Regions from separate parts of the Streptomyces sp. NPDC001515 genome, predicted to be linked through region 3. Evidence: riboswitches for the same ligand, from Rfam matches in the RefSeq annotation. Region 3 holds a riboswitch; each other region holds the start of a gene.

Region 1 (7,765 bases), on a different contig from region 3:
CGGCTGCGGACACCGCTGTGGCGAACACCTGCGATGCGGGCTACTACTGCGTGTACTGGGACGCCAACTACCAGGGTCGGGAGTTCCTGTTCGGCGGGAACAACTCCAGTTGGGCCTCCTGGGCGATCTTCAACGACGACTCGTCGTCCTGGAACGGAGGTACGTCGGGAATGGGCGTCATCCTCTACGGCGACGAGGGCTACAGCCGCCCCCTGGGCTGCCTCCCCGACGGCCGGGGCTGGACCCAGCACCGCCCCAACGACGACGGCGAAGGCAACAAGTGGACCTGGAGCTGCTGACCCCGGTCCCGTGACCCACCCCGGTCCCCGGGGCGGTACGCCGCCCCGGGGACCGCCTCGACCCGACGAACGAGGTGCCCCGCATGTTCCGTTTCCGCCCTCCGCGACGTATGACCGTGCTGCTCGCGGGGACGACCGCGCTGTGTGCTCTGGCCTCCTGCGGGCCGGCCCACGACAACGACCACCGGCCGGCTTCGGGGGTGTCGTCGCGAGCGGGGACGGCCCCCGTGACCCCGCCGACGATCACGTCCCACGAAGACCCCACCGGAGATTTCCGGAGCGACCCCAAGGGCGACCCGGCGGAACAGCGGCTGCTGTTCGAGACACAAGAACGCATGGTCGCCGCCTGCATGCGGAGTCGCGGCCGGGCGTACCGGCCCCTGGCCTGGCATGCTCCGGACCGTCCGGACGGCAGCGACGACGCCCACGGCGACGACGTCGCGGCACGCCGGCGCGAGGGGTACGGCGGCCTTTCGGCGCTCGTGCCGGCGCGCGCCGAGGACCCCAACGGCGACTACCTGCGGACCCTGCCCCGGGACGAGGCCAAGGCCTACGGTGCGGCCCTGTTCGGTACACAGGTCCATCGCCTCGAAGTGAACCTCCCCGACGGGGTGGTCTTCATGAATACGGACGGCTGCGTCGCACACGCCGAGCGGCAGCTGTACGGCGACCTGACCGTGTGGCTGAGAGCCCAGATGACGGTGATGAACCTGGCCAGTGAGATCAGCCGCAGGGTGACCGACGACGACCGGGCCGTCCGAACCCTGCCGGCGTGGCGTGACTGCATGAAGGCTCGCGGATTTCCCTACCGGGACCCGGTCGCCAGCCGGGCGGCGGTGTTCGCCAGGTACGAGAAAGAGACCGGCGGTCCCAGCGCCCGGCCTCAGGATCTCGACCGGCTCAGGCGCCGGGAGATCGCCGTTGCCGTCGCCGACGCCACGTGCGACGCGCGCGCCGGACGCGCGCGCACCATACGCGACCTCGAAAACCACTACCGTCGCAAGGTCACCCGGGAACACGCGGAACAGATCGCGGTCTACCGGACGCTCCGTCAGCAGGCCGCCGCCCGCCTGACGGAGCGCTGAGCCCGCCTGGCCCGGCTGCCTTCGCCTCGATCCCTACTGGCCCGCCCGCCCTCCTCTCAACGAGGATGGCTGTCGACGCGCAGGCGGACGGCAGCACCGGCACGGGCCGGGCAGGTTTCGGGGATGGCGACGACGTGTCGTTACGCATTCACTTCACCGTGGAGGACCTCGCGCGGACGCGCATCGCCGATGGGCCCGCCCCCTGCTTCGAGTTGAGCACCGCGGTGCGCCAACTTCAGGAACGGACCCATCTCGTCCGTCTCGGAGCCTGGCGCCACCGCACCCTGTCCGCCCTGCATCCTGCCTCCCGGATGGTCTTCGGACTCATGCCCTCCCGCGGCCGGGTCACCGAGTTTCTGAGCGGCGCGAACAGCTCCACCCCGGCCGAACTGCTCGAAGAGATCCGTGCCACGCCCCGGCGCCGCCTGCGGGCCAGTCTGGAAGGGACGGCGCGGCACCAGCCCCTGCCCTCGTGGGCTCTCCGGCTGCCGGACGACCCGGCGCTGCTCCAGCGGTTCTGCGACATCCTGGAGCACGTGGCCGGCCACGCCGTGGCCCCGCACTGGCAGGAGATTCAGGCCATGACGGCGGCCGACGCGGCGGTGCGCTCCCGCCAGATGCTCAGCGGCGGTGTGGAGAACCTTCTTGCCCGCATCAACCCGCGATGGATCCGCTGGCGGGCCCCCGTGCTGGAGGTAGCGGTGCTCTCAAGTTCAGACGCCGACGTGCACCTGGCCGGACAAGGGCTTCTGCTCCAGCCGTCGGTGTTTGCTGTGGAGGTTCCGGTGATCGACCTCGACACCGTGCCGCAGCCCGTCCTCACCTACCCGGTGGCTCAGCTCCAGGACGGGGTGACCACCCCCCTGTTCACTGCAGGGCGGGGCCGGACGGCACCAGCGGTCGACCTGGTCGGATCCATGCTGGGCCATACCCGGGCCGCGGTGCTCAGCGCCATCGTCGGCCACCCAGGCTGCTCGACCCAGCAGCTTGCCGCCCTCATCGGCATCGCCAAGGCCAGTGCCAGCGAGCACGCCACGACGCTCCGCAACGCTGGCCTGATCGACACCCACCGAGACCGCCGAACTACCGCCCACATCGCCACAACCACCGGCATCGCGGTGCTCAACGCGCCGTACGGACGACCCTAGTTCTGCCTGGGCCACGAGCCACGGCGCGCGCACCACTGGCATCAGATGGTGCGTGCTACACGGTGGTGGCGAGGCGCACCGGCGCGCTTCCATCAGCGTGACGGATCGAGGTACCCCTCACCGATGCGTCTATCGCACACCGCCACGAACGCGGGGACAACCGTAGGGACATCACCAGCGGCATCCGACCCACACCTGACGGGTAGTCGGGAAAGTCGGCAACAGGTCAGCATCCGTCCTGACACACCTGGTCGTCGAACAAGGTCCCTCATGATCACGCAGCCGTACGCGAACACCCGGAACCAGGCCCCCTCCAACGCCCCCTGTGGAGGCCATCCTCCGCCCGCACGTGACCACGGGTGACGAGGACCCCCACCGAGGAGAAAGAGCAGGTCAACGCACCCGACCGCGCGCCTTCAACGGCACCGCCGGCAGGGCCGGAGCGGAAAGCGGGGCGCCGTCGTAGCCCCGTACGGTGCCGAAGCGGTCGCCGTTCGTCCATGCCTCGCGGGCCTGCGCGATGTCGTCCTGCGTCCTGCCGATGAAGTTCCACCACATCACGATCTCCTCCTCGAACGGCTCCCCGCCCAGCAGCATCAGCCCCGCGTCCGACGCCGCGCGCAGGGGGAGTTCGGTGCGGCCGCAGCCGAGGTAGAGCATGGAGCCGGGGAGGACGGGGACGCCGTCGACCTCGGCCTCGCCGGACATGGAGAGGACGGCGTACTCGAAGTCGGGGTCGAGGGGGAGGCGCGCCTCGGTGCCGTGGGCGAGGGCGAGGTCTGCACCGACGATGGGGGTGTAGGCGGTGCCGGGGGAGGTGGCGCCGTCGAGGGTGCCGAGGATGACCGTGGCGGTGAGGCCGGGGGCGACCACGGTGGGCAGGTCCGTGTGGTGCTGGAAGTGGGGCTCGACGTCGCGGTGGGCGTCGGGGAGGGCGACCCAGAGCTGGGCGCCATGGAGGAGGGCGGCGTGCTGCCGGGGGCTCTCCTCGGAGTGGCTGATCGCGCGGCCGGAGGTCATCAGGCCGAGTTCGCGGGGGCGGATGGTCTCCAGGCTGCCGAGGCTGTCGCGGTGGAGGACCTCGCCCTCGTGCAGCCAGCTCACGGTCTGGAGGCCCATGTGCGGATGGGGCGGCACCTGCATCCCGGGCTCGTCGGCGATGTCGTCGGGGCCGTAGTGGTCGACGAAGGCCCAGGCGCCGACCATGCGGCGGCCCAGGTTCGGCAGCAGCCGGCGGACCTCGGTCGACTCACCGAGCCGGACGTGTCGCGGGGTGAGGAGTTCGCGTACGGGCTCGGCGACGACGAAGCCCCGCCCTCCGCAGACGGAGAGTGCGGCCTGGCGATCGAGATTGCTCATGGCGCTCAACCTATTCCCGTGCGACTGCGCGTGGCCGGACTCCACGCCGAATATTTAGTGGAATGTTAAACCATCTATCGGTGTTGTGGCGTACGGACAGGTACGGGACCGGCCCGGCCGCCGCCCTCGACCGAGGAGGTCACATGAGCGACGCCTACTACGAGTTCGGCACCGCCGCCGAGCGCTGGGAGCGTGCCCGGTTCTTCTTCGACGCGAAGGAGTACACCACCGCCGCCCGCATCCTGACCGGCCTCGTCGAGGAGGTTCCCGAGCAGGTCGCGCCGCGGCTGCTGCTGGCCCGCGCCTACTACCACTCGGCGCGCCTCGTCCGGGCCGAGACGGAACTGCGCGCCGTCCTGGAGCGCGACCCCGTCGAGGAGTACGCCCGGCTGATGCTCGGACGCACCCTGGAGCGCCAGGGCAAGCAGGCCGAGGCCGACACGCATCTGCGGATGGCCGCCGCGCTCGCCGGGGACTTCCCGGCGAAGGGTGACGTCTGAGGTTCCAGGCAGCGTCCGGAGCCCCGTTCCGGAAGACGCCGCCGGGCCCGCACCCCCGTCAATGGGGGTGCGGGCCCGGCTCCGCGCGTGATACCCCACGGGCATGAACGATCTCTCCACCCCGCGTCTGCTGCTTCGTCCGATGACCGTCGCCCACGCCGAGCGGGTGGCGGCGGGCAGCCCCATCGACGGGGAGCGGTGGGCCCCCGGTTTCCCCTCCCCCGGCGAGCGTGCCGCCGCCACCCGCTTCCTCGCCGACTGTGCGACGAGCGGCGACCCCACTCCCTTCGGTTCGTACGCGATACGGCTCCGCGCGGACGGGCTGGTCGTCGGGGGCATCGGCTTCCACGGGGCGCCGGACGGCCGGGGTCACGTCACGATCGGATACGGGCTCGTGCCCTCCGTGCGGGGCAAGGGGTACGCCTCCGAGGCGCTGCGCGCCCTGCTCCGGTTGGCCTGGGAGCAGGGCGTCGTGTGCGTGCACGGGGACACCGATCTCGACAACACCGCGTCCCAGCACGTGATGAGCGCGGCCGGCATGCGGTTCGTGAAGCAGGACGAGCGGCTGAAGCACTACCGGATCGAGTGGGGCGGCCACGACGACACCCGTTGAACGGGCGCGCCCGTTCAACGGACGGAGCCCGCCGGATCGTTCCCGGCGGGCTCCGTCCGTTGACGGCCCGGGTGTCAGCCGGTCAGGGCCGCCGTCCGGTCCGCCTCGCCGTTCCGGGCCGCGTCGCGGTCCGGGGACGGCACCAGCAGGCGTTCCGCCAGCGAGCCGAAGACCAGGCCGAAGACGGTCCACAGGGTCGCCTGGACCGCCAGCGTGGCCAGGCGGAACTCCCAGAGCAGCGAGGCCGGGAAGTCCTTCCCGACCTCGTCGTACGACGGGAGGAAGGCGTACGCGAGGCCGATGACCAGCACATAGCCGCCCGCCGCGGCGATGCTCGCGTTCCAGTTGCCGAGGCGCGGGGCCAGCCGCTTGCCGGTGAGGACGGCCGCCACGGCCAGGAGCACGCTGAGGGCGACCATCAGGAAGAACAGCGTGGTGCGCGAGCCGATGGTGTCGGGGTTGCCGACGGCCGGCGGGTTCGCCGGGTACTTCAGGAACGGCACGACGTACACCGCGAGCAGGGCCGCGCCCGCGAGGAGTGCCGCCGTGGCCCTCGGCCCGAACCGGCCGACGCGGCCGAGCGCGTAGCAGAAGACGAGTGCGGCGATGCCGCCCACGGCTACCCCGAAGACGAGGACGCCGGTGGCGAGACCCGCGGTGGACTGGAGGGTGCGGCTGACGAGTTCCCCGCCGCCGCCGTGGTCGTGGCCGTGCGCGTGCGCCTCTTCGAGCGCGATGGCCGCGTCGACCCGCGGCTCACCGAGGAAGTGGGCGACCAGCAGGGCGAAGGCGCCGGCGATCAGGCCGGCCAGCATGCCGCGGACCAACAGGGCCCGTACGGATAGAGAGTTCATGGGTGTCCCCTGGCTGAAGCGGCAGGATCAGTGGCAGGGGAAACCGAGGAGGTGGCGTCCGTCGTGGACCCATTCGTGCACGCCCTCACCGGAGATGAGCGCGGTGGCGCCCTGCTCGGCTCCGACGAAATAGAGCAGGACCAGCATGAGGATGCCGAAGAAGACCGCCCAGGGGGCCAGGGTCCTCAGCGAAACGGGGGTGACGGCGGGTGCGCCGGTGACGGGGGCAGCGGACTGTGCCATGGCAGAACCTCCTGAGGGAACACGCGTCCCGATCGTGGTGCCTGAGACGAAGGTGCCGGGTCTGACTTCCCGCACGCGTGCGGGTACACAGTGGCGCGACCGTGCCGGATTCCCACCGGACTTCCATCACACCCTCGTCATGTCGTCGCGACGATACAGCCTGCGCGCGGGTGCCGCCATGGTGCCCGAGGCGGGCGGCGGGCAGCCGGGATGCCAGGGTGGGCACGGGCAGGTGACCCTTGTTCGGGAAGGGGAGTGCGGTGGTGACGGTACGGGTGATGCTGATCTCACCGGCGATGAACCCGGGGCTGCGCGAGGCCCGGTTCGCCGGGGACGGGCCGCTCGACGCGGCCGGGTTCCGGCAGGCGCGGGCGGCCTCCGCGCGTCTTCCGGCCGCCGACGGGGCCGTACGCGGACCGTCCCGGCGCTGCGCCGCCACCGCCGAGGCCCTGGGTCTCGACTGCGATGCCGAACCCGCGCCCCACGACTGGGAGTTGGGGCGCTGGACCGGGGAGCGGCTGGACTCGGTGGCCGCGCGCGAGCCCGATGCCGTGGCCGCCTGGCTCGCGGATCCGGGCGCCGCCCCGCACGGCGGTGAGTCCCTGCTCGACCTCTGCGTACGGGCCGGGTCCTGGCTCGACGCGCTCGCCGCCGGGGCGGGCGGCCGGCGCCGGGTGCTGGCGGTCGCGGAACCCGCCGTGGTGCGGGCGGCGACCGTCCACGCGCTCGGCCTCCCGGCGGTCGCGTTCTGGCGGCTCGACGTCCCTCCGCTCACCCTGACCGAACTCGGCGGCCGGCCGGGGCGGTGGAACCTGCGGTGCGGGCGGCCCCTGACACCCTCGTAGAGCCTGTCCGGCCCTTCCCGTCCGTCCGCCCGCAGGGCGTGGCCGGGCGCTGTCCGGTGCGTGCTCTCGGCGTGCGGGGCGTCGCCCGGCAGACGGGAAGGGGCCGGACAGGCTCCCGGGGCGCTCAGCTGTCCCGGTACGTCTCCAGCAGCCGCAGCCAGATCTCGCTGATCGTCGGATACGCGGGCACCGCGTGCCACAGCCGGTCGATGGGGACCTCACCGGCCACCGCGACCGTCGCCGAGTGCAGCAGTTCGCCGATGCCGGGGCCCACGAACGTGACACCGCGCAGGATCTCCCGGTCCAGGTCGACGACCATGCGGGCGCGGCCCCGGTAGCCGTCCGCGTACAGCCCGGCTCCGGCGACGTCCGCCAGGTCGTAGTCGACGGCGCGGACGCGGTGGCCCGCCCGTTCCGCCTCGGCCAGGGTGAGGCCGACCGAGGCCGCCTCGGGGTCGGTGAAGACGACCTGGGGCACGGCCGCGTGGTCCGCCGTGGCCGTGTACGGGCCCCAGGGGTCCGCGTCCGGGTCCGCGGCCTCCTGCCGGGCCCGCGCGGCGATGGCGGCGCCCGCGATCCTGGCCTGGTACTTGCCCTGGTGCGTCAGGAGGGCGCGGTGGTTGACGTCCCCGACGGCGTAGAGCCAGGGGGTGCCCTCGACGCGGCAGCTGTCGTCGACCGTGAGCCAGGAACCGGGCTCCAGGCCGATCGACGCGAGGCCCAGATCGTCGGTGCGCGGGGCGCGGCCGGTGGCGAAGAGGATCTCGTCGGCCTCGACGCTCTTCCCGTCGTCGAGTGTGACGACGACGGGTCCGTCCG
Region 2 (7,765 bases), on a different contig from region 3:
GTACGGGACGTCACGGGGAGCAGTCTTGCCTCTGACGGCCCGAAAGCCCAAACGGAACCCCGCTGACCGCTCCGGGGAGGGGTCGGCGGGGCCCGGGGACCAAGCACCCGAAGCGGCACATCGGCTCACATCAGGGGCGTGAGGAAGCGGCGCAGGGTCTCTTCGTAGTGGACCGGGTCGGCGTTCCACATCGCGCCGTGCGGAGCCCGGGGCACGGGGTGCAGGGAGACCAGGTCGGGGCGGAGCGCGGCGAGCTCCCGGGACGGCCGCCAGGGGGCGAGGGTGTCGTCGGGGCCGTGGAAGATCAGCGTGGGGACGTGCAGGGTCGCGGGGAGCGAGGTGTCCAGGAGGGGGGCTCCGTGCAGGCCGGTCTGGCCCTGGGCGGCGCGGACGGCCAGCGGCCTCAGGACGGAGGGGACGCCCCGGGCGGCGGCCAGGGCCCGCAGGGTGACGGACCAGTCGAGGACGGGCGAGTCGAGGACGAGGCCGCGGATCCGGTCCCGGAGCGCGGAGTTGACACTGGCGTGCAGGGCCATGGCGGCACCGGTGGACCAGCCGTGCAGGACGACCTGCTCGGCGCCGTAGCGGACGGCGAAGCGGAGGGCCGCGTCCAGGTCGCGCCATTCGGACTCGCCGAGGTGGGAGAGGCCGTCCGGGGAGCGCGGGGCGCCCGGATCGCCGCGGTAGCCGAGGTCGAGCACCGGGAGCTGCTGCCCGTGCAGGAAGCCCAGCACGTTGAGGGGGTGCGCACGGGTGGTGCCGATGCCGTGGACCGCGATCACCCAGGTGGCGCGGGCCCCGGGGACGAACCAGGCGGGCAGTGCGCCCAGTTCGCCGGGGATCTCGACCTCGCGGAAGTCCAGGCCCAGCGCCTGGGCGGGGTCGCTGGCGTACACCTCTGGGGTGATGTGGACCTTGGCGCCGGGGACCAGGACGCCCCGGTCGACGCGCTCCAGCCGGCGCACGACGGTGTCGGCGGCCTGGTGGGCCTGGTCGAGCACCGGTCCCACCACCGCGTGGACGCCGTCGCCCGCCAGTCCGTAGGTGCCGGGCCGCAGCGAGGCGAGGGACCGGGTGAGGGTGACCTGTCCGGCCGCCGTGGCGTGCACGGTCAGGCCGCGGTCGGCGGGAAGGGGTCGTCCGGACGGCGCCCCGAGGGCGGCGTCGCTGGAGAGCCGGCCGGCCGCGACCGCGGCCGCTCCGGCGCCGAGGATGGTGGTGACGGCCGCTGCCGTCGCTGTTGCCGGGCGCACGGCATCAGTCTCCGGGGCTCCCCGGGGCAGGGCCACCGGACGGGGGCCGTCCGGTGGCCCGGCCGTATACGGGCGGGGACGGCGGCGGTCAGCGCGGGCGCTGCCCGTACCCCTTCAGGGCCTCGCCGACCTCGGCCAGTTGCCCGGGGGTGAGCAGGGCCGGGGTGCGGCCGGGGACGGAGCTGGCGGTGAGCCAGAGGCGGCAGAGCCATTCCAGCTGGGCGGTGCGGTCGTACGCCTCGTCGAGGGTGGTGCCGTAGGTGACGGTGCCGTGGTTGCCCAGCAGACAGCCGGTGCGGTCGCGCAGGGCCAGGAGCATGTTCTCGGCCAGCTCCTCGGTGCCGTAGCGGGCGTAGGCGGCGACCCGGACGGGGCCGCCGAGCATCGCGGAGGCGTAGTGGAGTGAGGGCACCTCGGTGACCAGCGTCGAGACGGCGGTGGCGTGGACGGCGTGGGTGTGCACGACGGCGGCCGCGTCGGTGTTCCGGTAGACGGCGAGGTGGAGCGGGAGTTCGCTGGTGGGGGTCAGTTCTCCATGGGTCTGCCTACCGTCCGGATCCACGGCCGTCAGATCCTGGGGGCGCAGCCGGTCGTAGGGCACTCCGCTGGGGGTGACGAGGATCGTGGAGCCGACCCGCGCGGAGACGTTTCCCGAGGTCCCCACGACCAGCCCCTCGGCGGCGGTCCTGCGGGCGGTCGCGACGACCGCGTCCCAGGCCGCTTCGATCGATTCGCGCCACTCATCGCTCATACGAAGATCCTTTCCACGGATGAGCGGCCCCGCGCCGCCCCCTCGCGCGGGACCGCGCCAGGCCCCGAATTCTGGGCCACGCCCGGCCCGTAGCGGAATCCCGTCGCCGTCCGGCGGGCGAAGAGGGCGGCCGGGCTCCGGTTGGGGTCACCGCAAAGCCCTGCCCAGTTCATCTTCCGTTCACCCAGCTTGCCTACGGTCCACGTGCCAATGACGTCGAACGATTGCCTGGGTAAATGGAACACATCACGCTGCTGCTCGCGATAGTGATCGTGACAGCTCTAGTGTTCGATTTCACGAACGGTTTCCACGACACCGCCAACGCGATGGCCACGACCATCTCGACCGGCGCACTCAAACCCAAGACAGCGGTGGCCATGTCCGCCGTTCTCAACCTCGTCGGCGCGTTCCTGTCGGTGGAGGTCGCCAAGACGATCTCCGGCGGGATCATCAATGAAGACGGGCTCAGAACCGAGGTCATCTTCGCGGCGCTCGTCGGCGCCATCCTGTGGAATCTGCTGACCTGGCTGGTCGGCCTGCCCTCCAGTTCCTCCCACGCCCTGTTCGGCGGCCTCATCGGCGCCGCGGTGATGTCCGCCGGCTGGTCCTCCGTCGACGGCGGCACCGTCGTCACCAAGGTGCTGCTCCCCGCGGTCGCCGCCCCGATCGTCGCCGGTGTCGCCGCCCTGCTGGCCACCCGGCTGACGTACCGCATCGGCGGCCGGATCAAGGGCGACGCCCAGGAGAAGGCCACCGCCAAGGGCTACCGGGCGGGCCAGATCGCCTCGGCCGGCCTGGTCTCCCTCGCCCACGGCACCAACGACGCGCAGAAGACCATGGGCATCATCACGCTCGCCCTGGTCACCGGCGGCGTCCTCTCCCCCGGCTCCAACCCGCCGGTCTGGGTGATCGTGAGCGCCGGTCTCGCCATCGCGATGGGCACCTACCTCGGCGGCTGGCGCATCATCCGCACCATGGGCAGCGGACTGACCGAGCTCAAGCCGCCGCAGGGCTTCGCCGCCCAGACCAGCGCGGCCACCGTCATCCTGGCCTCCTCGCACCTCGGCTTCTCCCTCTCCACCACCCAGTCCTGCTCCGGCGCGGTGATGGGCGCGGGCCTCGGCCGCCGGGGGGGCGTGGTCCGCTGGTCCACCGCCACCCGGATGTTCGTCGCCTGGGGCCTGACCCTGCCGGCCGCCGGTCTGGTCGGCGCGGGCGCCGAGTTCGTCACCAAGCAGGGCACCTGGGGCGTCGTCGTCGTGGCGGTGCTGCTGGTCGCCGGCTCCGGTGCGATCTGGGCGCTCTCGCGCCGCAAGCCCGTGGGCCACGACGACGTCGCACCGTCCGGCGCCCGGACCGCGCCGGACGCCGAACCGGCCGGTGTCGTCACCACCGCCATCGCGGCCGTCAGCCCGCCGCCCACGCTCGCCGCCCAGCCCGACCTGACGGCGACCCTTCCGGCCCCGGCCGCGCCCGTCACCGCCGATCCGGCCCGACCCGCCACGGTGTAAGGACACACACATGCACATCGACTGGGCAGCACTCGGCACCGTCTTCGGCGTCTCCCTCGTCACCACCGTCGCCCTGGTGGGCCTGTTCACCCTCGGCATCGTCGGCCTTTCCAAGCAGCCGGAACCGGCCGCGCGGGGCGGCGCGGCGGGCGGGTCGGTCCTGCTGGCCCGCGCCGGCGGGTACGTCTGCTTCGGACTGTGCGCGGCGGCGGTCGCGTACGGGATCTATCTGATCGTCGCCTGAGGGCCGTACGCCCTCTCCGACCCCCACCGGGCCGGGCGCCCCTTCGCGGGTGTCCGGCCCTGTGTGTGTCCGCCCACACCGCGCCCCCGCAGGTCAACGGCAAGTTGACGGGTGTTCGCGGAGCGTGGTGGACTGCCGGAGCCATTACGGCGACAGCAGAGGAAGCCGGTGCGAATCCGGCGCGGTCCCGCCACTGTCACCGGGGAGCGGTCCCCCCTCTCGGACGTCACGGCCCACCGGGCCGGAAGACCGGGAGACCGCGGATCCGGGAGCCAGGAGACTCTGGTCGCCGTCTCGTCGAACCAGGGCGCGGACCCTGAGTGAGGACATATCGCCATGCCCGGCCCCGTCGCCAACCCTTCCCCGCCGCTTCCCCGTACCGGGGCCCGCCGAGGCGCCACGGCCGGCTGACCCGTGCGTGCCGATCGCGTCTTCGCGTACGGCGCCACGGCCGGGATGATCGGTGATCTGCTGCTCGGTGACCCCCGCAGGGGCCATCCGGTGGCCGCCTTCGGGCGGGCCGCGGCGGACGTCGAACGCCTGCTGTGGCGCGACCACCGGGGGTGGGGCGCGCTGCACACCCTGGTCTGCGCCGGCGGCGCCGCCGGGGCCGCCGCCCTGGCCTCCCGCGCCCTGCGCCACCGCCCCGCCGCCTCCGTGGCCCTGACCGCCGCCGCCACCTGGTCCGTCGTCGGCGGAACCTCCCTGGGGCGCGAGGCGCGGGCCATCGGCGGCGCGCTGGCCGCCGGGGACGTCGAGGGGGCCCGGGAACGGCTGCCGCATCTGTGCGGCCGCGACCCGCAGTCCCTGGACGGACCGCAGATCGCCCGTGCCGTCGTGGAGTCCGTCGCCGAGAACACCTCGGACGCCGTCGTCGGCGCCCTGGTGTGGGGGGCGCTGGGCGGCGTCCCCGGACTCGTCGGCTTCCGGGCCGCCAACACGCTGGACGCCATGGTGGGCCACAGGTCGCCCCGCCACCGGCGCTACGGCTGGGCCTCCGCCCGCCTCGACGACGTGGCCGGCTGGCCCGGCGCCCGGCTGACCGCCCTGCTCGCCACCGCCGCCGGAGGGTCGCCGCGCGCGGCGCTCCGGGCCTGGCGGGCGGACGCGGCCGCGCATCCGAGCCCCAACGCGGGCCCGGTGGAGGCCGCGTTCGCGGGGGCGCTCGGCGTGCGGCTCGGCGGCACGCTGGCCTACGGCGGCCGGGTCGAGCACCGTCCCGTGCTCAACGGCGCGGCGGGCCGGGCCGTGGAGACCGCCGACATCGAACGCGCGGTACGGCTCTCGCGCCGGGTCGGCGCCCTGGCGCTCGGCGTCAGCGTCGTGGCCCGGCTGGGCGCGGGCGCGGCTGCCCGCCGCCTCCGGTCCCGGGCCGGGGCCGCCCCCTCCCCCACCACCGGACGGAGCAGGACATGAGCGGCGGACTGCTGGTCGCCGGGACCACGTCGGACGCGGGCAAGAGCGTCGTCACGGCGGGCATCTGCCGCTGGCTGGTGCGCCGGGGCGTGAAGGTGGCGCCCTTCAAGGCGCAGAACATGTCGCTGAACTCCTTCGTGACCCGCGAGGGCGCCGAGATCGGACGGGCCCAGGCCATGCAGGCCCAGGCCGCCCGCGTCGAGCCGACCGCCCTGATGAACCCGGTGCTCCTCAAGCCCGGGAGCGACCGCTCCAGCCAGGTGGTGCTGATGGGGCGCCCGGTCGGCGAGATGAGCGCCCGGGGCTACCACGGGGGCCGGCAGGAGTCCCTGCTGTCCACCGTCACGGACTGCCTGGAGCGGCTGCGCGGCACGTACGACGCGGTGATCTGCGAGGGCGCGGGCAGTCCGGCCGAGATCAATCTGCGGCGCACCGACATCGTCAACATGGGCATCGCGCGGGCCGCCCGCTTCCCGGTGGTGGTGGTCGGCGACATCGACCGGGGCGGGGTCTTCGCCTCGTTCTTCGGAACGACCGCGCTGCTCGCGCCCGAGGACCAGGAGCTGATCGCCGGCTATCTGGTGAACAAGTTCCGGGGCGACGTCTCGCTGCTGGAGCCCGGCCTCGGCATGCTGCGGGAGCTGACCGGCCGGCCGTCGTACGGGGTGCTGCCCTTCGCGCACGGTCTGGGCATCGACGAGGAGGACGGACTGCGGGTGTCGCTGCGCGGCGCCGTGCGCGAGTCGGTGGTGGCCCCGCCGCACGGGGAAGACGTGCTGCGCGTCGCCGTGTGCGCGGTGCCGCTGATGTCGAACTTCACCGACGTCGACGCGCTGGCCGCCGAACCGGGCGTCGTCGTGCGGTTCGTGGACCGCGCGGAGGAGCTGGCGGACGCCGATCTCGTCGTCGTGCCCGGCACCCGGGGCACCGTGAAGGCGCTGGCCTGGCTGCGCGAGCGCGGACTGGCCGACGCGCTGCTGCGGCGGGCCGCCGAGGGCCGTCCGGTGCTCGGCGTGTGCGGCGGCTACCAACTGCTCGGCGAGCGGATCGAGGACGAGGTGGAATCGCGCGCCGGCCGCGTCGAGGGGCTGGGGCTGCTCCCGGTCCGGATCCGCTTCGACCGCGAGAAGACCCTCGCCCGGCCGTCCGGCGAGGCGCTGGGCGCCCCGGTCGAGGGGTACGAGATCCACCACGGCGTCGCGGACGTGCGCGGCGGCGAGCCCTTCCTCACCGACGGGCGGGGCCGCCCGCTGGACGGCTGCCGCTCCGGCTCCGTCTGGGGCACCCACTGGCACGGCTCGCTGGAGAGCGACGCCTTCCGGCGCGCCTTCCTGACCGAGGTGGCGCGGGCCGGGGGCCGCCGTTTCGTCCCCGCCCCCGACACCTGCTTCGCCGCGCTCCGCGAGGAGCAGCTCGACCGGCTCGGCGATCTGATCGAGGAGCACGCGGACACCGACGCGCTGTGGCGGCTCATCGAGTCGGGCGCGCCGTCCGGACTGCCGTTCGTTCCGCCGGGTGCGCCCGCGTCCCCCGCCCAGGAGGTCATGTGAGTACGCCCTACCCCTTCACCGCCATCGTCGGACAGGACGACCTGCGACTCGGGCTGCTGCTCAACGCGGTGAGCCCCGCCGTCGGCGGAGTCCTCGTCCGGGGCGAGAAGGGCACCGCGAAGTCCACCGCCGTCCGGGCACTGGCCGCGCTGATGCCCGAGGTCACCGTCGTCCCCGGCTGCCGGTTCTCCTGCGCCCCCGACGCCCCCGATCCGGTGTGCCCGGACGGCCCGCACCCGTCCGGGGCCGGCGCGGCGCGGCCCGCCCGCACGGTCGAGCTGCCCGTCGGCGCCTCGGAGGACCGGCTCGTCGGGGCCCTGGACATCGAACGGGCGCTGGCCGAGGGCGTGAAGTCCTTCGAGCCGGGGCTGCTGGCCGAGGCGCACCGGGGGATCCTCTACGTCGACGAGGTCAACCTCCTCCACGACCACCTGGTCGACCTGCTGCTGGACGCGGCGGCGATGGGCGCCTCGTACGTGGAGCGCGAGGGCGTCTCCGTACGGCATGCCGCGCGGTTCCTGCTCGTGGGGACGATGAACCCCGAGGAGGGCGAACTGCGCCCGCAGCTGCTCGACCGGTTCGGGCTGACCGTGGAGGTCGCCGCGTCCCGGGACACCGATCTGCGGGTGGAGGTGGTGCGGCGGCGGCTGGCGTACGACGACGATCCGGCGGGTTTCGCGGCCCGGTGGGCGCCGGAGGAGGCGGCGCTGCGGGAGCGGATCACGGCCGCGCGGGCGCTGCTGCCGGAGGTCCGGCTGGGCGACCGCGCGCTGCGGCAGATCGCGGCGACGTGCGCGGCGTTCGAGGTGGACGGGATGCGGGCCGACATCGTGATGGCCCGGACGGCGACCGCGCTGGCCGCCTGGGCGGGGCGCGGGGACGTGCTGGCCGAGGACGTCCGGCAGGCCGCCCTGCTGGCGCTCCCCCACCGCCGCCGGCGCAACCCCTTCGACGCGCCGGGGCTGGACGAGGACAAGCTCGACGACACGCTGGAGGAGAACGGCGGCGGGGACGACGATCCGGAGCCGGACGGCCCCGGG
Region 3 (7,765 bases):
GGTGACCACACCGGCCTCCGGGGCGAGCACCCCGGCCAGGATCCGCAGCAGGGTGGACTTCCCCGAGCCGTTCGGGCCGATCAGCCCGGTGGTGCCGCCGGGAGGCGGGGCGAGCGAGACGCCGTCCACGACGAGCCGGCCGCCCGCCCGCCGGTCCACCCGGTCGGCCCGCAGGCCGACCGGCTCCCCCGCGCTCACGGCGTCCGCCGGGTGCGGTGCAGGACCAGGACGAAGGCGGGGACGCCGATCAGGGCGGTGACGACGCCCACCGGTACCTCCTGGGGATCGAGAACGGTACGCGCCAGGGTGTCCGCCCAGACCAGGAACACGGCCCCGGCGAGCGCCGTGACGGGCAGCAGCCTGCCGTGCCCGGATCCGGCGAGCGCGCGGGCCGCGTGCGGCAGGACGAGGCCGACGAACCCGATGGCGCCGGCGGCGGCCACCAGCGCGGCGGTCAGCAGGGCGGTCGCGCACAGCAGCACCGTCCGGGTGCGTGCGACCCGGACCCCGAGGGCCGCCGCGGCGTCCTGGCCGAAGGCGAAGGCATCGAGCGTACGGGCGTGGCCCAGGCAGACCGCCAGGGTCGCGGCGAGGATCGCGGCGCAGGTGGCGACCTCGCTCCAGCCGGCGCCGCCGAGCGAGCCGAGCAGCCAGAACAGGACGCCCCGGGTCTGCTCGGCGTCGGCGGCCGTCATCACGACGAGGGAGGTCAGCGCGGAGAACAGCTGCATGGCGGCGACCCCGGACAGGACGACCCGGTCGGTGCTGCCTCCGAGGCTGTGGCTGAGCGCCATCACCAGCGCGAAGGAGCACAGGGCCCCGGCGAAGGCGCCGGCCGACAGCGACACCGCTCCCCCGCCGACTCCGAGGACGACGACGGCGACCGCTCCGGTGGACGCCCCGGAGGAGACGCCGAGGACGAACGGGTCGGCGAGCGGATTGCGCAGCAGCGCCTGCATGACGGTGCCGCAGACGGCGAGCCCCGCACCGCACACCGCGGCGAGCAGGGTCCGGGGCATGCGCAGGTTCCAGATGATGCCGTCGCGGATCGGGGAGAGGTCCGAGGTGCCGAGGCCGAGATGGGCGCCGACGGCGGACCAGACGTCGGGGACGGAGATCCGGGCGGGTCCGATGGTGACGGCGACCGCGACGGACAGGGCGAGCAGCAGGGACCCGCCGGCCCAGCCCAGTCCGGCGCGCAGCGCCCGCCCCGCCGCGCGGCCGGCCGCCGGCGCGGCCTCGTGCGGGGGCGCGGCCGGTGCGGTGTCGCTCACCCCGCCAGCCCGAAGGAGCGCAGTCCGGCCGCGACGCGTTCCACGCCCTCGACGGTGCGGATCGACGGGTTCATGGCCTGGCCGCTGAGCAGCACGTACCGCCGGTGCCGTACGGCGTCCATGGTCCGGGTGACGGGGTGGGACTCCAGGAAGGCGATCTTCCCCGCGGCGCTCTCGGCGGTCTGGGAGCGGCGGGTGAGGTCACCGATGACCAGGACGGAGGGATCGCGGTCCGCGACGGTCTCCCAGGTGATCTGCGGCCATTCCTCGTGGGTGTCGTCGAAGACGTTCTTCGCGCCGAGTGCGCGGGTGATGATGCCGGGGGCCCCGCAGCAGCCCGCCAGGTAGGGGGATTGCGCGTTGGCGAACCAGTACATCAGCGTGGCGCCGGAGGCGTCGACGGTCGCGGTGGCCTTCCGGACGCGTGCGCGGAGCGAGGCGACCAGCTTCTCGCCCCGTTCCGGTACGCCGAACACCCGGGCCAGCTCGCGCACTTCGGTGTAGACGCTGTCCAGGGCGAGGGTGCCGGTGCGCACCCCGTCGCCGTCCTTGCTGTTGTCCTTGGCGGTGCAGTCGGCGGGCGAGACGTAGGTGGGCACGCCCAGCTCCTCGAACTGTTCGCGCGGGGCGACGCCGCCCTTGGCCAGGGTGGAGGCGAAGGAGGCGCTGACGAAGTCGGGTTCCCGGTCCAGGACCTTCTCGGACGAGGGCCGGTTGTCGGAGATCCGGGGCACCGTGGCGGCGGCCTTCTCCAGGCCCTTCATCACCGGGTCGGTCCACGTGGCGGTCGCGGCCATCCGGTCCGCGAGGCCGAGCGCGAGCAGGATCTCGGCCGAGCCCTGGTCGACGGCGACGGCGCGTTCGGGGGCGCGGTGCACGGTGACGGCGCGCCCGCAGTTCGTGAAGGTCACGGGGTAGCCGGCGGCGTCCCCGTTGCCGTCGGCGGGCGTCTGCCCTCCGGTGCCGCAGGCCGTCAGCAGGACGAGCGCGGCGGTGAGCGGGGCGATGGTGCGGGCGTGGCCGAAGAGGGGCGGCACGGAGTACCTCGTCGTCTCGGGGCCCATGCGCGGGGCCCGGTGTACGGACTCCGCGGCCCGGTCCGGACCGCGGGTGCCAGCAGGTCTTCGGACTCGGGTTCACGCGGACGGGGCGCCTTCCCGGGAAACCGTGGTCTCCCAGTGGCCGTGGCCCCGCCCGTCCCCCTCACCGCTGCGCGTCAGTTCCGGATTCGCACCGGATTCCCTGACTCCTGGCTGGAGTTCGACTGGCACCGGGCACGCTACCACGAGCTTCCGCGCAGCTCAGCGGCGGTGCGGGCCGGTGGCCGGGGGCGCGGCCCCCTGCCACCGGCCACCGCGCGGGCACCCGGACGCGCCGGGCGCGGCAGGAACCGCCGGTCACCGCCGGAACGCGCGACGACAGGGCGTCGGGCCGGTCACCCCTTGGGGCGAACCGATTCGCCACCGGGGCCGGAGGTCTCCGCACGCCATGTCCCGGGCACTCCCGCCGGCTCCTCGGCGGGCCGGGTGTGCCAGGAGGCCCCCGGGTCGTCGTAGACGTCGGTGTACCGGGGGCCCGCGATGGGCCAGTCGGCGAGGAGTTCGTCGGGCAGCGCGAACGCCGCGGCCAGCTCCCGCAGATGGGGGGCCACGGCGGCGATCAGCTGCTCGACGGCGTCGGTCAGCCCCTCGACCTGATCGTTCGTCAGCTGTCCGTCGGCGAGCAGGTCCCCGCTGTTGCGGGCGATCCAGCGCAGGGCGAACAGCCGGGCCAGTTCGTCCAGCCGGTCGCGCGCCGGGCCCTCGGGCAGCTCCGCGAGCGCCTGCGCGTACGCCTCGGCCGCATGGCGGTAGGCATGGGCCTCGACGCCCCGCAGGGCCGGTCCCGACGCCGCGTTCCAGCGTTCCTTCGGGTCCTCGTGCTCCACGCGGGCCATCCGGCGGGCGGCCCGTGCGAACCAGAGCTGCTCGATCCGCTCCAGCAGGGCGGCCAGGTGGCGCGGATCGGTGAGGTCGCCGGGGGCCGGCCGGGCGGGCGGGCGCTCGGGGGCGTCCCGCACCGCGTCCAGGAGCAGGCTCGCGGCGGCGCGGGTGTGGATGGCCAGATTGTCGCCCTCGGCGGTGATGGCGCCCTCGACCCCGGTGACCAGCTCGGTCATCCCGTTGTGCTCCAGCAGCCCCTGGGCGCCGCAGCGTTCGCGGCTCTCGACGATCACGGACCGGGCCTGCCAGGTGATCCAGCCCTTGGCGACGTCGACCAGGCGCCCGGCAGCCGCGCGGTCGGCGGCCCCGGCCCGCTCGGCCCGCTCCCAGCGGTCGAGGGCGCGGCGGTGCAGCAGGCTCATCGCGAAGACCGTGGCCATGGCCTCGGCGAGCGGGCCGTGGTGGCTGCGGTGGGCGGAGACCGGCACGGGCGGGGCGCCGCGTCCGCCGGAGACGAGGCGGTGTCCGCCGTAGCGGACGGCGACGGCGAGGGTGGCGCGGGCCGAGCCCACCGCGCTGGCGCTCATGCAGATCCGTCCGGCGGTGACCCGGCCGATGGAGACGAGGAAGCGGCGCCTGCGGCCCTCGGTGCCGCTGCGGAAGACCCCGTCGTCACCGATCCGCCCCTGCACTCCCCCGAGCATCGCCCCGCGCGGCACGAAGACGCTGTCGAAGGAGGTCAGGCAGTGGTCGACCGGGCTGCCCATCCGGGCGGGCAGCAGCCGCACCCGGATGCCGGGCAGGGCCCGGGTGGTGTCCGTGAGCGGCACCAGGAAGAGGAAGACGCCCTCGTCGACGCCGTCGACGAGCAGCCGGGCGGCGACGAGCCCCGATTTGGGGCCGCCGGCCGGGCTGGTGTTCGGCATGAACTTCTGCGCGCCGGCGTGCGGGGTGTGCAGGACGAAGCCGTCCCGGTCGGGGTCGTAGGAGGCGGTCGTCTCGAGGGCGGCGGCGTCGTTGCCGTGCGCCACCTCCGTGCACAGGAAGGTGCCCATGCGGCGCAGCGCGAGGAAGTCCGAGAGGTCGCGGGGGTGGTCGGGGTCGTGGTCCAGGAGGCTGCCGAGGAACAGGTTGTAGTGGATGCCCGCGACGGTGGCGAGCGCCGGGTCCACCGGGGCGAGCCATTCGTGCATGGCGGCCAGGGCACGCGCGTCGCTCGCCGGGCGGGCTGCGCTGTCCAGGGAGCTGTTGAGGACGCGGAGCCGCCGGTGGGCGAGGGCGAGGCGTTCCTCCGGGGTGGGGCCGGGGGCCGGGCACGCCGGGCGGCGAAACGGTTCGGTGGCCACGAGCCACCGCCAGAAACCGTGTTCGCGGCGGGCGTCCGGGCCCAGGAGGACCGCGGTGAGCCGGTCCGTGACCGGCCGGGCCGCGGCCTGCGCCGGGCCCTTGGTGTCGAGAAGGGTGGTCATACGATGAAAACGAGCAGGATTCGGCCAGGACACCCGGAAACCTGCATAAGCGAGCGATTTCCGTACACCCGTGGGTGTCGGGTACCCTCCGCCCTCCGCCTCACCCGTTCGCAGCAGTCCGCCGCGCCCGGCCCTCCCCCAGGGCATCCCCTTGGTTCATGGAACGGGACCCCGACGGGCCGGACGCGGCCGGCGAGCATGCCGAACTCGAAGCGCTGCGCGCCCGGGTGGCACGGCTGGAAGCCCGGCCGCCCGGGCGCGGCGGGCACCGCGTGCGCTCCTTCTTCGCGGCGCTGCTGGTGCTCGTGGCCGCCGTACTCACCCCGCTGAGCATCGTGTCGAGCTGGGCGAGCGACATCGCCGGGGACACCGACCGCTATACGGCGATGATGGACCCGCTGGCCTCCGATCCCGACGTCCAGGCGGCGGTGTCCGCCCGGGTCACCGCCGCGGTGATGGACCATCTGGATCTCGACGCGCTGCTGGCGGACGTGGCCCCCGCCGACCGCCCCGTCGTCGACAAGGCGCTCGGCAGGCTCGGCGATCCGCTCACCGCCGGGGTGACCTCGCTGGTGCGCGGCACGGTGGACCGCTTCGTCACCGGCGACACCTTCGAACAGGTCTGGCGCGAGCTGAACGCGCGGGCCCACGCCACCGTCGTCAAGGCCCTGACCGGACAGGGCGGCGGTGCGGTGAAGCTGACCGACGACACCGTGACGCTGGACCTCGCCCCCGTCATCGACCAGGTCAAACAGCGGCTGGTGGACCGGGGTCTGACGGTGGCGGCGAAGATCCCCGAGATCCACACCGACTACACGCTGCTGACCTCGGACGCGGTCGGCCGGGCCGAGAAGGGCTTCCGGGCGCTGCAGATCCTCGGGTTCTGGCTGCCCGTGATCACGCTGGTGATCGCCGCGGGCGGGGTGCTGCTGGCGGTACGCCGCAGGCGGGCGCTGGTCGCGGCGGCCCTGGCGGTCGCGGCGGGCGCCGCGCTGCTCGGCCTCGCGGTGTGGGCGGGACGCGCCTTCTACCTCGACAGCCTGCCCCCGGACGTGTCGCAACCCGCCGCGGGCGCGGTCTTCGACGCGCTGGCCGGATTCCTGCGCGCCGGGGTCCGGCTCGTGGTGACGGTCGGCGTAGTGGTGGCGCTGGCCGCCTGGCTCACCGGACGGGGCCGCGCCGCCTCGCGGGTGCGGGCGATGTGGGGAGGGGGGATCGGCGCGGTGCGGCAGGCGGCGGGCTTCACCGGCGGTCCGGTGGGCCGCTGGGTGCACCGGGCCCGCCGGCCGCTGAACTGGACGGTGGTCGTGGTGGCGGTCGCCGTGCTGGTGGCCTGGGACCGGCCGACGGGGCTGGTCACGGTGTGGATCGCGCTGTGTGCGCTGGTCGCCCTCGCGGTGGTCGAGTTCCTCGACGACGACGGGGCGCCTCGTCTGACGGCGCGGGTCTGAGGCCCCCGTCCGACGACGCGCGGGCCCGACGGCCGGCCCCGGCTCTGTCATGTCCCGGTCGTTCAGTAATGCCCCAGTAACGGGGGGCGGATACAACACCCGCAGTGCGGCGACGCCGGGCGGTGAGGGGTGCGGCATTCTCCGGAGCCACCGCCGCGGCAGCGTCTCGTCGCACGATGACGGTGCCGCCGTCCCCGTGGGGGGTGGCGGTGGCACCGTCGCGCCCGCTCCCGTCCCGGGCCGTGTCAGGAGGATCCCGTGACACCGCCCAGCGCCGCGTCCAGTTCCGCGGCATCGGGCGGGTTGGCGCCGGCCCGGGAGACGGTCACGGCCGCCGACGCCACCGCGTACCGAAGGACGTCGGTCACGGTGGCCCGGTCCGGCGACCGCAGCCGCTCCCGGCCGGCGGGCCCCAGCAGCCCCCGGCCGGCGAGCGCGTGCAGGGTGCCGGACATGAAGGCGTCGCCCGCCCCGACCGTGTCCGCCACCGGGACGGTCGGGGCCGGCACGGTCAGCGGGCCCCCGGGCAGGAGGGCGCAGGCCCCGCCCGCGCCCCGGGTCACCAGCACCAGACCGGGGCCCCGCCCCAGCCACCGTCCGGCGGCCCGCACCGGGTCCTCCCCCGGGTAGAGCCACGCCAGGTCCTCGTCGCTGGCCTTCACCACATCGGCGAGCGCGACGCAGTGCTCGACCCGCCGCACGGCCTGTGCGTGGTCGCCCATCAGCGCCGGCCGCACATTGGGGTCGTAGCTGACGGTCGCCGCCGTCCGCAGCGACTCCACGGCCGCGAGCACCGCGGCGGCCCCCGGCGCGGTGACGGCGGCGATCGATCCCGTGTGGACGTGCCCGGGGGTCCGGTCCAGAGCCACGGGGCCGAGCGTCCAGCCGATCTCGAAGGCGTAGGTGGCCCGGCCCGCGCCGTCCAGCGTCACGGCGGCGGACGGAGTGGCGACGGCGGCGCCGTCCGTACGGACCTCGACGCCCGCACCGGCCAGATGACCGCGGATCAGCCGCCCGTGCGCGTCCGTGCCGAGCTGGGTGAGGAGCGTCGTCGGATGTCCCAGCCGGGCCAGTCCGTGGGCGACGTTGGCCGGGCTGCCGCCGGGGTGGACCCGGTCGTCCTCGCCGGGCAGACGCACGATGTCGGCGACGCATTCGCCGATGACCAGCAGGTCGGATCCGTCGGGCATGGGCGGGGTCTCCCGGGGTGCGTGGTGGCGGTGTCCCGGCGGCGGGCCCCGCCGGACGTCGGTCGCCCCCGATCCTGCCGTACGCACACCAGGGCGGAGCCCTCCGCACCCCGGCGGGGCGGAGGGCTCCTCGGCGGGCGGGCGGCTACGACGCGGGGGCGCCGCCCTCCTCGCCGTAACGCCGTTCGAACTTGGCGATCTGACCCTCGGTGTCGACGACGCGCGCCTTGCCGGTGAAGAACGGGTGGCTCTCGGCCGAGATCTCCACGTCGATGACGGGGTAGGTGTTGCCGTCGTCCCAGTCGATCGTCCGGTCGCTCGACGCGGTGGACCGGGTCAGAAAGGCGTAGCCGGCCGAACGGTCGCGGAAGACCACGGGGCGGTAGGTCGGATGCTTGTCCTGCTGCATGCCTGCTCCTGGGAAGGTACGGGTTCGGGCGCGGGACCTCCCGGCCAGCC
Region 4 (7,765 bases), on a different contig from region 3:
CCGCTGCTGCTCGCGTTCGCGGTGCTCGCGGCGTACACCTACTCCTCCGGGCTGCGCGCGCCGGCGCTGATCGCCTTCGTCAAGGACGGGCTGATCTACCTGGTCATCGCCGTGGCGATCATCTACATCCCGATCAAGCTCGGCGGCTTCGACGACATCTTCTCGGCCGCCGCGGACAAGTTCGCCGGACCGCCCGGCGGCAAGCCGACCGGGGCGCTGGCCCCGCCCGAGGCCGGGCACTGGGGGTACGCCACGCTGGCACTCGGCTCCGCGCTGGCCCTGTTCATGTATCCGCACTCGATCACGGCGACGCTCTCCAGCCGCAGCCGTGACGTGATCCGCCGCAACACCACGATCCTGCCGCTGTACTCGCTGATGCTGGGCCTGCTCGCCCTGCTCGGCTTCATGGCGATCGCGGCCGGCGTGAAAGTGGAGAACGGCCAGCTGGCGATCCCGCAGCTATTCGAGAACATGTTCCCGGACTGGTTCGCGGGCGTGGCCTTCGCCGCCATCGGCATCGGCGCGCTGGTGCCCGCCGCGATCATGTCCATCGCGGCGGCCAACCTGTTCACCCGCAACATCTACAAGGACTTCCTGAAGCCCGACGCGACGCCCGAGCAGGAGACCAAGGTCTCCAAGCTGGTGTCGCTGCTGGTGAAGGTCGGCGCCCTCGCCTTCGTCCTCACCATGGACAAGACGGTCGCGATCAACTTCCAGCTGCTGGGCGGGATCTGGATCCTCCAGACCATGCCGGCCCTGGTCGGCGGCCTCTTCACCCGCTGGTTCCACCGCTGGGCGCTGCTGGCCGGCTGGGCGGTCGGCATGGTCTACGGCACCGCCGCCGCGTACGGGGTGGCGAGCCCCACGCAGAAGCACTTCGGCGGCTCCTCCAAGGAGATCCCGGGCCTCGGCGAGATCGGCTACATCGGTCTGACCGCCTTCGTGCTCAACGTCGTGGTCGTGGTGGTCCTCACGTTCGTCCTGAACGCCCTGAAGGCCCCCGCCGGCATCGACGAGACCTCCCCGGAGGACTACACGGCGGACGCGGGCGACCCCGGGGTGACCGAGGTGCTCCCGCCGGCCACCGCCGGTGCGCCGGGCGGGCACTGACGCACGGTCACGGGCCGTCGCGCCCCCGGCTGCCGGGGGCGCGACGGCCCGTTCGCGCGCGGGCGCGGAACCCGGTCGCGGACCGTGCCGGGGCGTGGGGCAGACTCCGCACATGGACATGACGATCCGACCGGTGGACCCCTCGGAGCACGCCCTCCTCGGCGAGATCACCGCCGAGGCCTATCTCGGGGACGGGCTGCTGGACTTCGGTGCCGACGACCCGTATCTGGTGCACCTGCGCGACGTGGCCCGGCGGGCCGCCGAGGCCGAGGTGCTGGTCGCGGCGGACGCCGGGGGGCGGGTGCTGGGCGGAGTCACCTACGCGGCGCCGGGCAATCCCTGGGCGGACATCGCGGGACCGGACGAGGCGGAGTTCCGGATGCTGGCGGTCGCCCGCGAGGCGCGCGGGGCGGGCGCGGGCGAGGCGCTCGTACGGGCCTGCATAGCCCGCGCACGGGCCACCGAGGGCGTCACGGGCCTGGTGCTGTCGACCCAGCCGGCCATGCGCGGGGCGCACCGGATCTACGAACGCCTCGGCTTCGTACGGACCCCCGAGCGGGACTGGGATCCGATCGACGACCTGAGGCTGCTGACCTACCGGCTGGAGCTGCACTCCTCCGTCTGAGCACCCATGCGACACAACATGTGGGGGCCGCCTCATCCGGCGGCCCCCACATGTATGCTCATGCTCGCTGTCGCCGCAGGGGAATCCGGTGCGAATCCGGAACTGTCCCGCAACGGTGTGTTCGGTGCGCTTTCGCGCACCTCCAGTCCGAGGACCTGCCGACAGCGCACCCGGCTCGACCGAACCGGGTGCCCAGACGTCCGGGCCTCGTGGATGGGCCGGTGGACGCCGCACGGAGTGCCGCCCTGTCCGGGCCCCGCTCCGCCCGGCTGCCCCCGCGCACCCGACGGCCCCGAGCCGAGCGAGGGAGAGCACCAGGTGACCATCGCGCCAGCCGATCCGGTCTCAGCGGCCGAGTCAACGGGAAGCACGGGCGACGGACCGGGGGCCGCGCTGCTGCGGACCCTGACCGCGCTCACCGCGGACCTGCCCGACACCGACCCCGGACGGGTCGCCGCCGCCGCGCTGCGCGGCCGCAGCGCCCACGCGGACGAGGCCGAGCTGCGCTCGCTGGCCACCGAGGCCGCCGCCGGGCTCATCTCCGAGGACCCCGCCTACTCCCGGCTCGCCGCCCGCCTGCTGACCCGCGCCGTCGCGGAGGAGGCGGCCGGGCAGGGCGCCACCTCGTTCTCCGCCTCGGTCGCCGTGGGCCACCGCGAGGGGCTGATCGCGGACCGCACCGCCGCGTTCGTGGCGCGGCACGCCGACGCGCTGGACGCGCTGGTGGAGGGGGCGCTCGCCGAGGGCGCCGACGACCGCTTCGGCTACTTCGGGCTGCGCACCCTGCACAGCCGCTATCTGCTGCGCCACCCGCACACCCGTCAGGTCATCGAGACGCCGCAGCACTTCATGCTGCGCGTCGCCGCCGGACTGGCCGAGGACGAATCGGCGCGCGCCCTGGACGAGGTCGCCGCGCTGTACGGGCTGATGAGCCGGCTGGACTATCTGCCCTCCTCCCCCACGCTCTTCAACTCCGGCACCCGCCATCCGCAGATGTCCTCCTGCTATCTGCTGGACTCGCCGCGCGACGAGCTGGACTCGATCTACGACCGCTACCACCAGGTGGCCCGGCTCTCCAAGCACGCGGGCGGCATCGGTCTGCCGTACTCCCGCATCCGCGCCCGGGGTTCGCTGATCCGCGGCACCAACGGGCACTCCAACGGCATCGTGCCGTTCCTGAAGACGCTCGACGCCTCCGTGGCGGCGGTCAACCAGGGCGGCCGGCGCAAGGGCGCGGCGGCGGTCTACCTGGAGACCTGGCACGCGGACATCGAGGAGTTCCTGGAGCTGCGCGACAACACCGGCGAGGACCAGCGGCGCACGCACAACCTCAACCTGGCGCACTGGATCCCGGACGAGTTCATGCGCCGGGTGGAGGCGGACGGCACCTGGTCGCTGTTCTCCCCGTCGGACGTGCCGGAGCTGGTGGACCTGTGGGGCGAGGCGTTCGACGCGGCCTACCGGGACGCCGAGGCCCGGGGCCTGGCGCGCAGGACCCTGCCGGCCCGTGAGCTGTACGGCAGGATGATGCGGACGCTGGCCCAGACCGGCCAGGGCTGGATGACGTTCAAGGACGCCTCCAACCGGACCGCGAACCAGACGGCGGAGCCGGGCCGCGTGGTGCACTCCTCGAACCTGTGCACCGAGATCCTGGAGGTCACCGACGACGGCGAGACGGCCGTCTGCAACCTGGGCTCGGTCAACCTCGCCGCGTTCGTCGAAGGCGGCACGATCGACTGGGAGCGGCTGGACGCCACCGTCCGCACCGCCGTGACCTTCCTGGACCGGGTCGTCGACATCAACTTCTACCCGACCGAGCAGGCCGGCCGGTCCAACGCCCGCTGGCGCCCGGTGGGGCTGGGCGCGATGGGGCTCCAGGACGTCTTCTTCAAGCTGCGGCTGCCTTTCGACTCCCCCGAGGCCCGCGCGCTGTCCACGCGGATCTCGGAGCGGATCATGCTCGCCGCGTACGAGGCGTCGTGCGATCTCGCGGAGCGCTCCGGCCCCCTCCCCGCCTGGTCCGAGACGCGTGCCGCCCGCGGGGTGCTGCACCCCGACCACTACGACGCCGAGCGGGCCTGGCCGGAGCGGTGGGACGCGCTGCGCGCCCGGATCGCGAAGAGCGGGATGCGCAACGCGCTGCTGCTCGCCATCGCGCCGACGGCGACGATCGCCTCGATCGCCGGGGTGTACGAGTGCATCGAGCCGCAGGTCTCCAACCTCTTCAAGCGCGAAACGCTCAGCGGTGAGTTTCTCCAGGTCAACGGCTATCTGGTGGAGGAGCTGAAGGCGCTCGGCGTCTGGGACGCGCGGACCCGTGAGGCGCTGCGCGAGGCGAGCGGCTCGGTGCAGGGCTTCGCGTGGATCCCCGAGGAGGTGCGGGCGCTGTACCGCACGGCGTGGGAGATCCCGCAGCGCGGCCTGATCGACATGGCGGCGGCCCGTACACCGTTCCTCGACCAGAGCCAGTCGCTCAACCTGTTCCTGGAGACGCCGACGATCGGCAAGCTCTCCTCGATGTACGCGTACGCCTGGAAGCGCGGGCTCAAGACGACGTACTACCTGCGGTCCCGTCCGGCGACCCGGATCGCCCGCGCGGCGTCCGCCGCCGCCGCCGTCCCCGCGCAGGCTCCGGCGCCCGACGCGGACGCGATCGCCTGCTCCCTCGAAAACCCCGAGTCCTGCGAGGCCTGCCAGTAATGAGCGCCACCGACGAGAAGAACCTGCTCGACCCGGGCTTCGAACTGACCCTGCGGCCGATGCGCTACCCGGACTTCTACGAGCGCTACCGGGACGCGATCAAGAACACCTGGACGGTGGAGGAGGTCGACCTCCACTCCGACGTGGCCGATCTCGCCAAGCTCTCGCCGGGCGAGCAGCACATGATCGGCCGGCTGGTCGCGTTCTTCGCGACCGGGGACTCGATCGTCGCCAACAACCTGGTGCTGACGCTGTACAAGCACATCAACTCCCCCGAGGCGCGGCTGTACCTGTCGCGGCAGCTCTTCGAGGAGGCCGTGCACGTCCAGTTCTATCTGACGCTGCTCGACACGTATCTCCCCGATCCGGAGGACCGGGCGGCGGCGTTCGCGGCGGTGGAGAACATTCCGTCGATCCGGGAGAAGGCGCAGTTCTGCTTCCGGTGGATGGACTCGGTCGAGAAGATCGACCGGCTGGAGACGAAGGCCGACCGCCGCCGCTTCCTGCTGAACCTCATCTGCTTCGCTGCGTGCATCGAGGGGCTGTTCTTCTACGGCGCGTTCGCCTACGTGTACTGGTTCCGTTCGCGCGGGCTGCTGCACGGTCTCGCCACGGGCACCAACTGGGTGTTCCGGGACGAGACCATGCACATGAACTTCGCCTTCGAGGTGGTGGACACCGTCCGCAAGGAGGAGCCCGACCTCTTCGACGAGGCCCTGGAGCAGCAGGTCACGGCCATGCTGAGGGAGGCCGTCGAGGCGGAGCTGCAGTTCGGCCGCGATCTGTGCGGGGACGGGCTGCCGGGGATGAACACCGATTCGATGCGCCAGTACCTGGAGTGCGTCGCCGACCAGCGGCTGACCAGGCTGGGCTTTCCGGCGGTGTACGGCTCGGAGAACCCGTTCTCCTTCATGGAGCTCCAGGGCGTCCAGGAGCTGACGAACTTCTTCGAGCGGCGCCCCTCCGCGTACCAGGTGGCGGTGGAGGGCACGGTCGGGTTCGACGACGACTTCTAGACCCGCGCCCAGCTCCTGACGTACGGACGCCGTGCGGCCGCCACCGGCCGCGCGGCGTCCGCCGTTCCGGGGGGTTCGGTGGCGCGGGTGCGTTCCGCCTCGCGCAGGGCGCGGTCGATGCGCCGCTCCCGGGCGATGCCGAGGAGGGCGGGGGTCAGGACGACGACGATGACGGCGGATATGCCCAGGATGTTCACGAATGTGTTCATGGCTCTACTCTCGCCGCTCGCGCACGAGAACATCAGTGGCAGGACTGTCATTCGGCATCGAATTACTGCCACACTGGGGGCATGCTGAAGAATGTCGCCGCCCTGATGCTCGATGACGTCCATCCCTTCGAACTCGGCGTGCTGTGCGAGGTCTTCGGACTGGACCGCAGCGACGAGGGCCTTCCGGTGCACGATTTCGCGGTGGTCTCCGCCGAGGGCCCCGAGCTGCGCACCCACGCGGGGTTCACGATCCACACCCCGTACGGCCTCGACCGCCTGGAGGAGGCCGATCTGATCGCGATCCCGGCCGGCAGCCGCTTCGGCGACCGGGAGTTCCCCGAGGAGATCCTGGAGGCGCTGCGGCGGGCCGTGGACCGGGGCGCGCGGGTGCTGAGCGTCTGCTCCGGGGCGTTCCTGCTGGGCGCGGCCGGCCTGCTCGACGGCCGGCGCTGCACCACGCACTGGAAGCACGCGGACGTCCTGGCCCGCCGCTTCCCGCGCGCCCGGGTGGAGCCGGACGTGCTGTACGTGGACGAGGGCTCGGTGATCACCTCGGCGGGCACGGCGGCGGGGATCGACGCCTGTCTTCACTTGGTCCGGCAGGCGTACGGCCAGGACGCCGCCAACACGATCGCGCGCCGCATGGTGGTGCCGCCGCACCGGGACGGCGGCCAGGCGCAGTACATCCAGCGCCCGCTGCCCCGTGACCGCTGCGACACGGTCGGCGGCACCCTGGCGTGGATGGAGCGCCATCTGGACCGGGAGATGACCGTGGACCAGCTGGCCGCCCACGCCCACATGTCCCCGCGCACCTTCGCCCGCCGCTTCCAGCAGGAGACCGGTACGACCCCCTACCGCTGGCTGCTGCGCCAGCGGGTCCTGCTGGCGCAGCACCTGCTGGAGACCACCGACGAGACGATGGACACGATCGCCGGGCGGACGGGCTTCGGGAACGCGGCGGCCCTGCGCCACCAGTTCGTCCGCTCGCTCGGGACCACCCCGCAGGCGTACCGCAGGACCTTCCGCGGCCCGGACGGTCTGACCGAGGCGGCCTGAGCGCGGACGCACGGGAGGGGCCCGCCGGACGCCCGGCGGGCCCCTCCGCGGTGTCAGATGCCGCAGTTGGGCGCCGACCAGAAGTGCGTCGGGCCCTGGTTCACGTGGACGTGGTCGTTGTGGTCGGGGTAGCCGGGGCCGAGGATGCCCCGGAAGCCGTGGTAGCGGGCCTGCTTGGCGAGGGTGCAGAACGCGATCCCGCCGAGGTCGGCCGCGTCACCGTACAGATGGCGGCTGTTGGAGGCACCCCCCACCGCGCTGTTGCAGGAGTACGAGCGGAAGCCGCTGTTGATGGTGATGGGGCGGTCGCCGAGCGCGTGCCGCAGCGCCTCCAGCTTCCACATGGTGCTCAGCGCGTTGGCCTTGGCCGTCCCGGCCGCGACGGCCCCGCCCGACCAGGTGCTGTTGCACCGGTTGAGCTCGGCGTACGTGAAGTGGGCGGGGGTGCAGTCGTTGTCCTGGAGGGCGTAGATCTTGGACTGCGTGGCGGGTCCGGCGATGCCGTCGGCGGCCAGTCCGTAGGCGGCCTGGAAGCGCTTGACGGCGGCCGTGGTGGCGGGCCCGTAGGAGCCGTCGATGGCGAGCACGGAGTTGTAGCCGGGGTATCCGGCCACCCGGATCTGGAGCTGGACGACATCGTTGCCGGTGGCGCCCGGCGCCAGGGTCCGGGTCCAGGTGTAGCAGCCGTCGGCCTGGGCCGACGAGGCGGTGACCACCACCCCGCCCACAGCGGATGCCATGATCATGACAAGGCCGAGCAGGAGGCGTGCGGAACGTCTGAGCATGGGGGGCTCCCTCTGGTGGAGACTCTGTGGGGGGAAAGCCTGTCGGAGGAGTCAACGCGCGTCAACTACGCGCGTAGGAACGGAAGTTGACCGTCGAGTGGGAGGCCGCAGGCCCCGCCCCGGGGTTCCGGGACGGGGCCTGCGGACGCGACCGGCCGTTCACCGTGGTCACGGACGTTCACCACGGTCCCAGCCGTTCACACGGTCTCAGTCGTTCGGGACGGTCTCGTAGCGCGGGGTGTTCTCCGCCATCTGCCGCAGCGC

What was found. A riboswitch is a leader RNA that binds a small molecule or an ion and turns the genes downstream of it on or off. The one in region 3 is predicted to bind cobalamin.
Region 1: another riboswitch for cobalamin. It lies ahead of ACWCXC_RS10805 (CbtB domain-containing protein); the one in region 3 lies ahead of ACWCXC_RS35445 (ABC transporter substrate-binding protein).
Region 2: another riboswitch for cobalamin. It lies ahead of ACWCXC_RS06460 (cobalamin biosynthesis protein); the one in region 3 lies ahead of ACWCXC_RS35445 (ABC transporter substrate-binding protein).
Region 4: another riboswitch for cobalamin. It lies ahead of ACWCXC_RS08985 (ribonucleoside-diphosphate reductase subunit alpha); the one in region 3 lies ahead of ACWCXC_RS35445 (ABC transporter substrate-binding protein).

The regions. Positions count from the first base shown of each region.
Region 1 is NZ_JBSFHN010000007.1:183,988-191,752, forward strand. It holds gene ACWCXC_RS10770 (peptidase inhibitor family I36 protein) at 1-299, shown strand, start outside; gene ACWCXC_RS10775 (hypothetical protein) at 527-1,384, shown strand; gene ACWCXC_RS10780 (DUF5937 family protein) at 1,519-2,532, shown strand; gene ACWCXC_RS10785 (pirin family protein) at 2,926-3,891, opposite strand; gene ACWCXC_RS10790 (tetratricopeptide repeat protein) at 4,035-4,391, shown strand; gene ACWCXC_RS10795 (GNAT family N-acetyltransferase) at 4,495-5,004, shown strand; gene ACWCXC_RS10800 (CbtA family protein) at 5,079-5,858, opposite strand; gene ACWCXC_RS10805 (CbtB domain-containing protein) at 5,886-6,101, opposite strand; adenosylcobalamin (AdoCbl) riboswitch at 6,147-6,240, opposite strand; gene ACWCXC_RS10810 (histidine phosphatase family protein) at 6,380-6,946, shown strand; gene ACWCXC_RS10815 (dihydrolipoyl dehydrogenase family protein) at 7,071-7,765, opposite strand, start outside.
Region 2 is NZ_JBSFHN010000003.1:283,339-291,103, forward strand. It holds gene ACWCXC_RS06440 (alpha/beta hydrolase) at 126-1,253, opposite strand; gene ACWCXC_RS06445 (class II aldolase/adducin family protein) at 1,342-2,004, opposite strand; gene ACWCXC_RS06450 (anion permease) at 2,241-3,515, shown strand; gene ACWCXC_RS06455 (hypothetical protein) at 3,526-3,759, shown strand; cobalamin riboswitch at 3,919-4,041, shown strand; gene ACWCXC_RS06460 (cobalamin biosynthesis protein) at 4,174-5,175, shown strand; gene ACWCXC_RS06465 (cobyric acid synthase) at 5,172-6,725, shown strand; gene ACWCXC_RS06470 (putative cobaltochelatase) at 6,722-7,765, shown strand, end outside.
Region 3 is NZ_JBSFHN010000054.1:5,890-13,654, forward strand. It holds gene ACWCXC_RS35435 (ABC transporter ATP-binding protein) at 1-198, opposite strand, end outside; gene ACWCXC_RS35440 (FecCD family ABC transporter permease) at 195-1,202, opposite strand; gene ACWCXC_RS35445 (ABC transporter substrate-binding protein) at 1,271-2,338, opposite strand; cobalamin riboswitch at 2,373-2,558, opposite strand; gene ACWCXC_RS35450 (acyl-CoA dehydrogenase) at 2,710-4,665, opposite strand; gene ACWCXC_RS35455 (hypothetical protein) at 4,824-6,116, shown strand; gene ACWCXC_RS35460 (carbohydrate kinase family protein) at 6,362-7,306, opposite strand; gene ACWCXC_RS35465 (type B 50S ribosomal protein L31) at 7,452-7,715, opposite strand.
Region 4 is NZ_JBSFHN010000006.1:37,341-45,105, forward strand. It holds gene mctP (monocarboxylate uptake permease MctP) at 1-1,110, shown strand, start outside; gene ACWCXC_RS08980 (GNAT family N-acetyltransferase) at 1,223-1,735, shown strand; cobalamin riboswitch at 1,790-1,912, shown strand; gene ACWCXC_RS08985 (ribonucleoside-diphosphate reductase subunit alpha) at 2,054-4,435, shown strand; gene ACWCXC_RS08990 (ribonucleotide-diphosphate reductase subunit beta) at 4,435-5,451, shown strand; gene ACWCXC_RS08995 (hypothetical protein) at 5,448-5,660, opposite strand; gene ACWCXC_RS09000 (helix-turn-helix domain-containing protein) at 5,742-6,716, shown strand; gene ACWCXC_RS09005 (D-Ala-D-Ala carboxypeptidase family metallohydrolase) at 6,770-7,501, opposite strand; gene def (peptide deformylase) at 7,709-7,765, opposite strand, start outside.